DNA from 2 places in the Cellulomonas wangsupingiae genome. Region 1 is predicted to be linked to the other one. Evidence: riboswitches for the same ligand, from Rfam matches in the RefSeq annotation. Region 1 holds a riboswitch; the other holds the start of a gene.

What was found. A riboswitch is a leader RNA that binds a small molecule or an ion and turns the genes downstream of it on or off. The one in region 1 is predicted to bind S-adenosylmethionine.
Region 2: another riboswitch for S-adenosylmethionine. It lies ahead of NP075_RS00495 (methylenetetrahydrofolate reductase); the one in region 1 lies ahead of NP075_RS15445 (rhodanese-like domain-containing protein).

Annotation. Positions count from the first base shown of each region.
Region 1 covers NZ_CP101989.1:3,340,969-3,344,359, forward strand. Annotated here, with positions in the region: gene NP075_RS15430 (aminotransferase class V-fold PLP-dependent enzyme) at 1-775, opposite strand, end outside; SAM riboswitch class IV at 809-922, opposite strand; gene NP075_RS15435 (PIN domain-containing protein) at 1,171-1,359, shown strand; gene NP075_RS15440 (GNAT family N-acetyltransferase) at 1,387-1,926, opposite strand; SAM riboswitch class I at 2,024-2,121, shown strand; gene NP075_RS15445 (rhodanese-like domain-containing protein) at 2,126-2,569, shown strand; gene NP075_RS15450 (O-succinylhomoserine sulfhydrylase) at 2,566-3,391, shown strand, end outside.
Region 2 covers NZ_CP101989.1:112,645-116,035, forward strand. Annotated here, with positions in the region: gene metE (5-methyltetrahydropteroyltriglutamate--homocysteine S-methyltransferase) at 1-1,043, opposite strand, end outside; gene NP075_RS00495 (methylenetetrahydrofolate reductase) at 1,040-2,113, opposite strand; SAM riboswitch class I at 2,178-2,284, opposite strand; gene NP075_RS00500 (NAD(P)/FAD-dependent oxidoreductase) at 2,515-3,391, shown strand, end outside.

The DNA of each region.
Region 1 (3,391 bases):
CGCCCGCACCGAACGGCGCGTACGTCTTGTGCCCGGAGAACGCGACGTAGTCCACGTCCGTGTCCGCCAGCGAGAACCCGCGGTGGGGCACGAGCTGGGCACCGTCGACGGCGACGCGCGCCCCCGCCGCGTGGGCGAGCTCGACGACGCGGTCCAGCGGCAGCGCCTCGCCGGTGACGTTGGACGCCCCCGTCAGGGTCAGCAGCGCGTAGGGGCGCCGGGCGAGCTCGCCACGCAGCGCGTCGAGCGTGGCGGCGACCGTCGGCTCGAGCGGCAGGATCGTCGCGGTCCGTCCCGTCCCGGTGTGCGCGCCACCGCTGTGCTGGACCCACGGCAGCAGGTTCGCGTGGTGCTCGACGTCGAGGACGAGCACGGCCCCGCCCGGCGGGACGACGCCGGCGAGCAGGTTGAGCGAGTCGGTGGTGTTGCGGGTGATGACGGCGACGTCGTCCTCACGGGCGCCGACGAACGCGGCGATCGCCTGCCGGGACGCCTCGTACAGGGCGGTCGACACCTGGGACAGGTACCCCGCACCGCGGTGCACCGACGCGTACAGGGGCAGCACCTCGGCGACGCGGGCGTTCACCGACTCCAGGGCCGGCGCGCTCGCCGCGCAGTCGAGGTTCGCGTAGGCGCGGCTGGTCCCGTCGACGAGCGGCACGGTCGTGGACGCGCCGACGACGGGCAGCAGGGGCGCGTCGCCGGCGCGGGCGGCCGCCGTCCGGGTGCCCGACACCTCGTCGACACAGGCGAACAGCTCGGTGATCGTGGTCATGGTGCTCCTCCGGACGGATCCGGGGACCGGCAGCCCCCGCGCTTGCCGGCACCGAACGGTGCACGGCCAGGTCGTCACCCGGGGCACCCCACCGCGGAGGAGGGTTGCCGGCCAGCGAGCCGGGGCTTGTCGCTGGCGCTCATGACCTGCGTCGAGGATCCCGGCGGCGCCGCTCGCGTGTCAACGCCGACACGCCCTGGTGCTCAGGATGCGAGACGACGCGTCTCGCCATCTGTCCCGACGTCGCCCCCTCTGGGGCTCACCGACGCGGTGCTCGGTGGCACCGTCCGCGTCCTGACCCACCCCCGCGTGTTCGCCCGGCCCACCCCCCTGCCCACGGCCCTGGACCTGGTCGAGCACCTGCGGTCGCACGGTCGCACCCCGGCGTCGTCCGGGTGGCACCCGGACCACGCCACTGGGAGGTCGTCGTGGAGCTGTGCCGCGCCGCCGACGCACGCGGCAACCTCGTCGCGGACGCCCAGCACGCCGCGGTCGCGATCGAGCACGGCGCGACCTGGGTCTCGCAGGACCGGGACTTCGCGCGCTTCCCCGGGCTGCGCTGGCAGGTCGCGGTCGACGCGTGAGCCTCCCGCCCTCTCCCAGGAGGGCCGTCAGGCCGGGCGGGGCTGCGTGAGCCGGTGCAGCATCACCACGCTGCGGTACGTCTTGCCCGGCCACTGGACGGTGTCCGCGTCGACGAACCCCCACCGCCGGTACATCGCTCGCAGCGGCGTCGCGGGCTCGGCCGTGTCCAGCCCCACGGACCGCATGCCACGCTCCAGCGACCACGCACGCACGGTCCCCCACAGGAACGTCGCCAGCCCTCGCCCGCGCAGGTCGGGCCGCACCGCGAGCTGGTTGACCCACACCCGGTCCGGCTCGAGCGCGAGCGCGGTGAGCGCGCGGATCCCCCGCCCCGGCGGGCTCGTGGCGGTGATCGTGCCCACGAGCTCCCCCGCGGGGTCGACCAGCACCCACGACGCACCCACGCCCAGGCTGCGGCTCGCCGTGGTCACCTCGTCCTGCGTGGCACCCGTGAAGTTGAGCCCGCGCGCGGCCAGCTCGGCGTAGGCGTCGTGGAGCAGGAGCGTCAGCGCCGGCACGTCGTCGGGGGTCACGGGTCGCAGCACCAGACCGTCGGGGGCGTCCATCGCGTCCCACCCTGGCACGCCCCGGCGGCGCGCGCGGGCACGGGCACGCGCCGTGAGACGCCCTGCCGGCGCCCCGCACGGTGGCGTAGCATCGCGGCGACCATCCAGAGCGGCCGAGAGATCTGGCTCGACGACGCCGCAGCAACCCGCACGGGAGACCGTGGTCGAGGGTGCTACCGCCAGAGACGATGGGAGGACCATGAGCGTGCCACCGCGTCCCGCCCCCGGCTACGCCGGGGACATCACCCCCACCGAGGCGTGGGACCTGCTGACGGACCGGGAGGACGCCGTCCTGGTCGACGTCCGCACCGACGCCGAGTGGCGCTACGTCGGGGTGCCGGACCTGCGGGGCCTGGGCCGCCAGGCCGCCCTCGTCGAGTGGGTCTCCTACCCCTCCGGCCGGCCGAACCCGCGCTTCCTCGAGCAGCTCGCCGCCACCGGCGTGACGCCGGGCGACGACCGCCCGGTGGTGTTCCTCTGCCGCTCCGGGCAGCGCTCGATCGGCGCCGCGCAGGCCGCGACCGCCGCGGGGTACGGCCCCGCCTACAACGTCCTCGAGGGGTTCGAGGGCGCCACGGGTCCCGACGGGCACCGCGGGCACGAGGGCTGGCGCGCCGCAGGCCTGCCGTGGGTCCAGCCGTGAACGCCGGCCACCTGCCGCCCGGCCCGGGCGACTGGGACGACCACCGCCTCGACCGCGGCACGCTGCGCCCCGACACCCTGGCGGTGCGCGGCGGTCTCGTGCGCAGCGAGTTCGGTGAGACGTCCGAGGCCGTCTTCCTCACCCAGGGGTACGCGTACGCGTCGGCGGCGCAGGCCGAGGCGGGCTTCGCCGGCGAGGTCGACCGGTTCCTCTACTCGCGCTACGGCAACCCCACGGTCACGACCTTCGAGGAGCGCCTGCGCCTGCTCGAGGGGGCCGAGGCCTGCTACGCCACGGCGACGGGCATGTCCGCGGTGTTCACGTCGCTCGCCGCCCTCGTGCGCTCCGGGTCGCGCATCGTCGCGGCGCGGGCGCTGTTCGGCTCCACCGTCGTCATCCTCGACGAGATCCTCGCCAAGTGGGGTGTGCGCACGGACTACGTCGACGGGCACGTCCCGGAGCAGTGGGAGCAGGCGCTGGCGACGCCCGCGGACGTCGTGTTCTTCGAGACCCCGTCGAACCCGATGCAGGACCTCGTCGACATCGCGGCGGTGAGCCGACTGGCCCACGCGGCCGGCGCCACCGTCGTCGTCGACAACGTGTTCGCCACCCCGGTCTTCTCGCGCCCGCTGGAGCACGGCGCCGACGTGGTCGTCTACTCGGCCACCAAGCACATCGACGGGCAGGGACGCGTGCTGGGAGGCGCCATCCTCGGGTCGACGGACTTCGTGCGCGGGCCCGTGCAGACGATGCTGCGCAACACCGGCCCGTCGCTGTCGCCGTTCAACGCGTGGGTGCTGCTCAAGGGCCTGGAGACGCTGA
Region 2 (3,391 bases), 890 kb from region 1:
GACGTGCCGACGGTGACCGCGGCGGCGCCGAGCGTCTCCAGCTGCTCGAGGACCGCGAGCTTCTTGTCGAGGTCCGCGCGCCAGATGTTGTGGCCGTCGACGACTCCGCCGACGAGCGTCTTGCCGGCCAGGCCGGGCACGGGCACGGACGGCGCGTCGCCGCGCACGAGGTCCAGCGCGAGACCCTCGACGTCGGTCGCCGCGACCACGGGCAGGGCGGCGCCCAGGTCGCCGTACGGGGCCGCGAGCAGGATCGCGGGACGCTGGGGTCGCGCGAGCTCGGTGGCCAGCGCGCGGTACGCACGGGTGGTCGCCTCGGCCAGGACGTCCGCGGAGACGCCGACGGAGTCGGAGACCAGCGCGGGCTCGTCGATCTGCACCCAGGTCGCACCGGCCGCGGCGAGCTCGGTCAGCAGGCGCGCGTACACGGGCAGCAGGTCGTCGAGCCGGTCGATCGGCGAGAAGTCCGCGGGGGCGTCCTCCGTCGGCTTCGCGAGCGCGAGGAACGTCACGGGTCCCACGACGACGGGTCGCGTGAGCACACCGTCGGCCAGCGCCTCGGTGAACTCGGCGACCGGACGGTCCGACGCGTACCGGAACTGCGTGTCCGGGCCGATCTCGGGGACCAGGTAGTGGTAGTTCGTGTCGAACCACTTGGTCATCTCGAGAGGCAGGTCGTCGCCGCGGCCACGGGCGACCGTCGAGTACCCGGCCAGGTCGAGTCGGCCGTCGGCGTCCTGCAGGTCCGCGAAGCGCGCGGGCACGGCGCCGACGAGCGCGGTGGCGTCGAGCACGTGGTCGTAGAAGGAGAAGGCGCTGGGGATCGCCGGGGCGTCGGTCGCCAGCCCGAGCTCGGCCAGACGCGTGCGGGTGCGGCGGCGCAGGTCGGCGGCGACGGCCTCGACCTCGTCGGCCGACGTGCGGCCCGCCCAGAACGCCTCGAGGGCCTTCTTCAGCTCGCGGCGCGGGCCGATGCGGGGGTAGCCGAGGACGGAGCCTGCGGGGAAGGCCGGGATCGCCGGCGCGGGCGTGGTGTCGGTCATGACAGGGTTCCTCGCGGTGTCGTCGTGGTCGCGTCGGCGGGGACGCCGTCGGGCGCGGTGAGGTCGTGGGGGGCGACGGCGCTGCGGCGGCCGCCGACCAGGTCGGCGCCGTCGAGCAGGTCAAGCGCCGCCTCGTGCTTGTTGAAGGTGTAGACGTGGATCCCCGGGGCCCCGCCGTCGAGGACGCGGTTGACGAGGTCGACCCCCGCACGCGTGCCGCGGCGGTGACGTTCCGCGGGGTCGTCGGTGGAGCCGAGCAGGTCGAGGAGCCGGTCGGGCACGGGGACGCCCGTGAGCTCCTGGACGCGCAGCAGGCGGGCGGGGTCGGTGGTCGGGATGATGCCCGGCACGATCGGGATGGTGACGCCGGCCGTGCGCGCCTCCGCGACGAGGCCGAGGTACGCCTCGGCGTCGAAGAAGAGCTGCGAGATCGCGAAGTCCGCGCCCGCCTCCTGCTTCGCCAGCAGCGCCTGCACGTCCTGAGCACGGGTGCCGCCCGTGGCGTGGTTGCCGCGCGGGAACGCCGCGACGGCGACGGACAGCGGACGGACCCGCGCCCGGACGGCCTGGGCGGCGCTGCGCCCGCACCGGCGTCGTTCGATGTCACGGAGCAGCTCGACCAGCTCGGCGGCGGTGTGGACGCCGTCGGGGTGCGGCCGCCAGTCCGGCTGGCCCGCCGGCGGGTCGCCGCGCAGCGCGAGGAACGAGCGCACGCCCTCGTCGAGGAACTCCTCGACGATGGTCGTGACCTCGTCGCGGGAGGTCCCGACGCAGGTCAGGTGCGCGATCGGGTTGAGCGACGTCTCGCGCAGCAGCCGGCGGACGAGCGCCCGCGTGGTCTGCCGCGTGTGGCCCGACGCGCCGTACGTGACCGACACGAAGTCCGGCTCGACGGTCTCCAGCTCCCGCACGGTCGACCACAGCCGGGGTGCCGCGTCGGGGTTGCGGGGAGGGAAGAGCTCGAACGAGACGGTGGGGCGGTCCAGGGCACCGGCCTGCTCGGTGCGACGCCTGGCCGCGCGGGAGCGCTGGGCGCCCGGGACGGTCTCGATCTCGGCCACGGCGGTCATCGGGCCGGGGTCGTCGGCGTCGGGCGGGACGTCCCGCACGAGGGGTCGGTGGCACGGGTGCGCACGATCATCGTCACTCCATCGTTCCTGGCGGAAGCACCCACACCCTCGCGAGGAGGGGGGTTGCTGCGGCGTCGTCGAGCCAGGTCTCTCAGCCGCTCTGGATGGTCGCCGAGGATCGTAGCCCGGCTGCCCGGATGGCGGACAGCGCGGCTCGTCATGTGAGACGACTTCGTCCGCCCGGCGACCTCGCCGCCGGCCTCGCGCCCCGCCACCGTACGGCGCGGGCGCGGCCGCACGCCAGGAGTCCCCGGCGTGCGGGCGTGTCACACCCCGGCCGTCCGCGGTGTCCCAGGTGCAACGGGCCGGGTGGTCCGGCGGCGACGAGCGGAGGAGACGCCATGCGAGGACGCAGGACGACACGGCCCGACGGTCGGACGGGCGCGCGGGTCGTGGTGGTGGGCGGCGGGTACGCCGGGACCATGGCCGCCAACCGGCTGACGGGCGCGCCCGAGGTGGCACACGTGGTGCTGGTGGACGAGCACCCGTACCTCGTGGAACGCATCCGCCTCCACCAGCTGGCCGCGGGCACGGGCACCGCGACGCGCGACGACGTGGTGGCCGCGGGTGTCGAGCGGCGCACCGCGCGCGCGGTCCGGGTGGACGACGGGAGCGTGCTCCTCGCCGACGGCACGCGCGTCGCGTACGACCGGCTCGTCCTCGCGGTCGGCAGCGGGCCCGACGTCCCGGCGGACGTCCCGGGAGCGCGGCAGCACGCGCTGCCGGTGGCGGGCCTGCAGGACGCGCACCGGTTGGCCGACGCGCTCGCGGGCGTCGGACCGGGCGCCGCCGTGACCGTGGTCGGTGGCGGGCTGAGCGGCATCGAGGTGGCGGCGGAGATCGCCGAGGCGCTGCCGGACGTGCGGGTGCGGCTGCTGGCCGGCGGGCGGCTGGGCCCCGGCCCGGGCCCGGTGGGGCCGGGCCGTCGCGTGCTGGACCGAGGGCTCGCCCGTCTCGGTGTCGAGGTGCTGGAGGGCGCGCGGGTCGCGGAGGTCGAGCACGGCAAGGTCGTGCTCGGCGACGGGCGCCACCTGACCAGCGACGTGACGGTGTGGGCCGCGGGGTTCGCCGTGCCGGACCTCGCGCGTGTCAGCGGCCTGCCCGTCGACGCCGCCGGCCGCCTGCGCGTCGGGCCGGACCTCGTCTGCGCGGCGGACCCCCGCGTCGTCGGTGCGGGGGACGCGGTGGCAGTCGACGGGTCGGCGTGGCGCATGACGT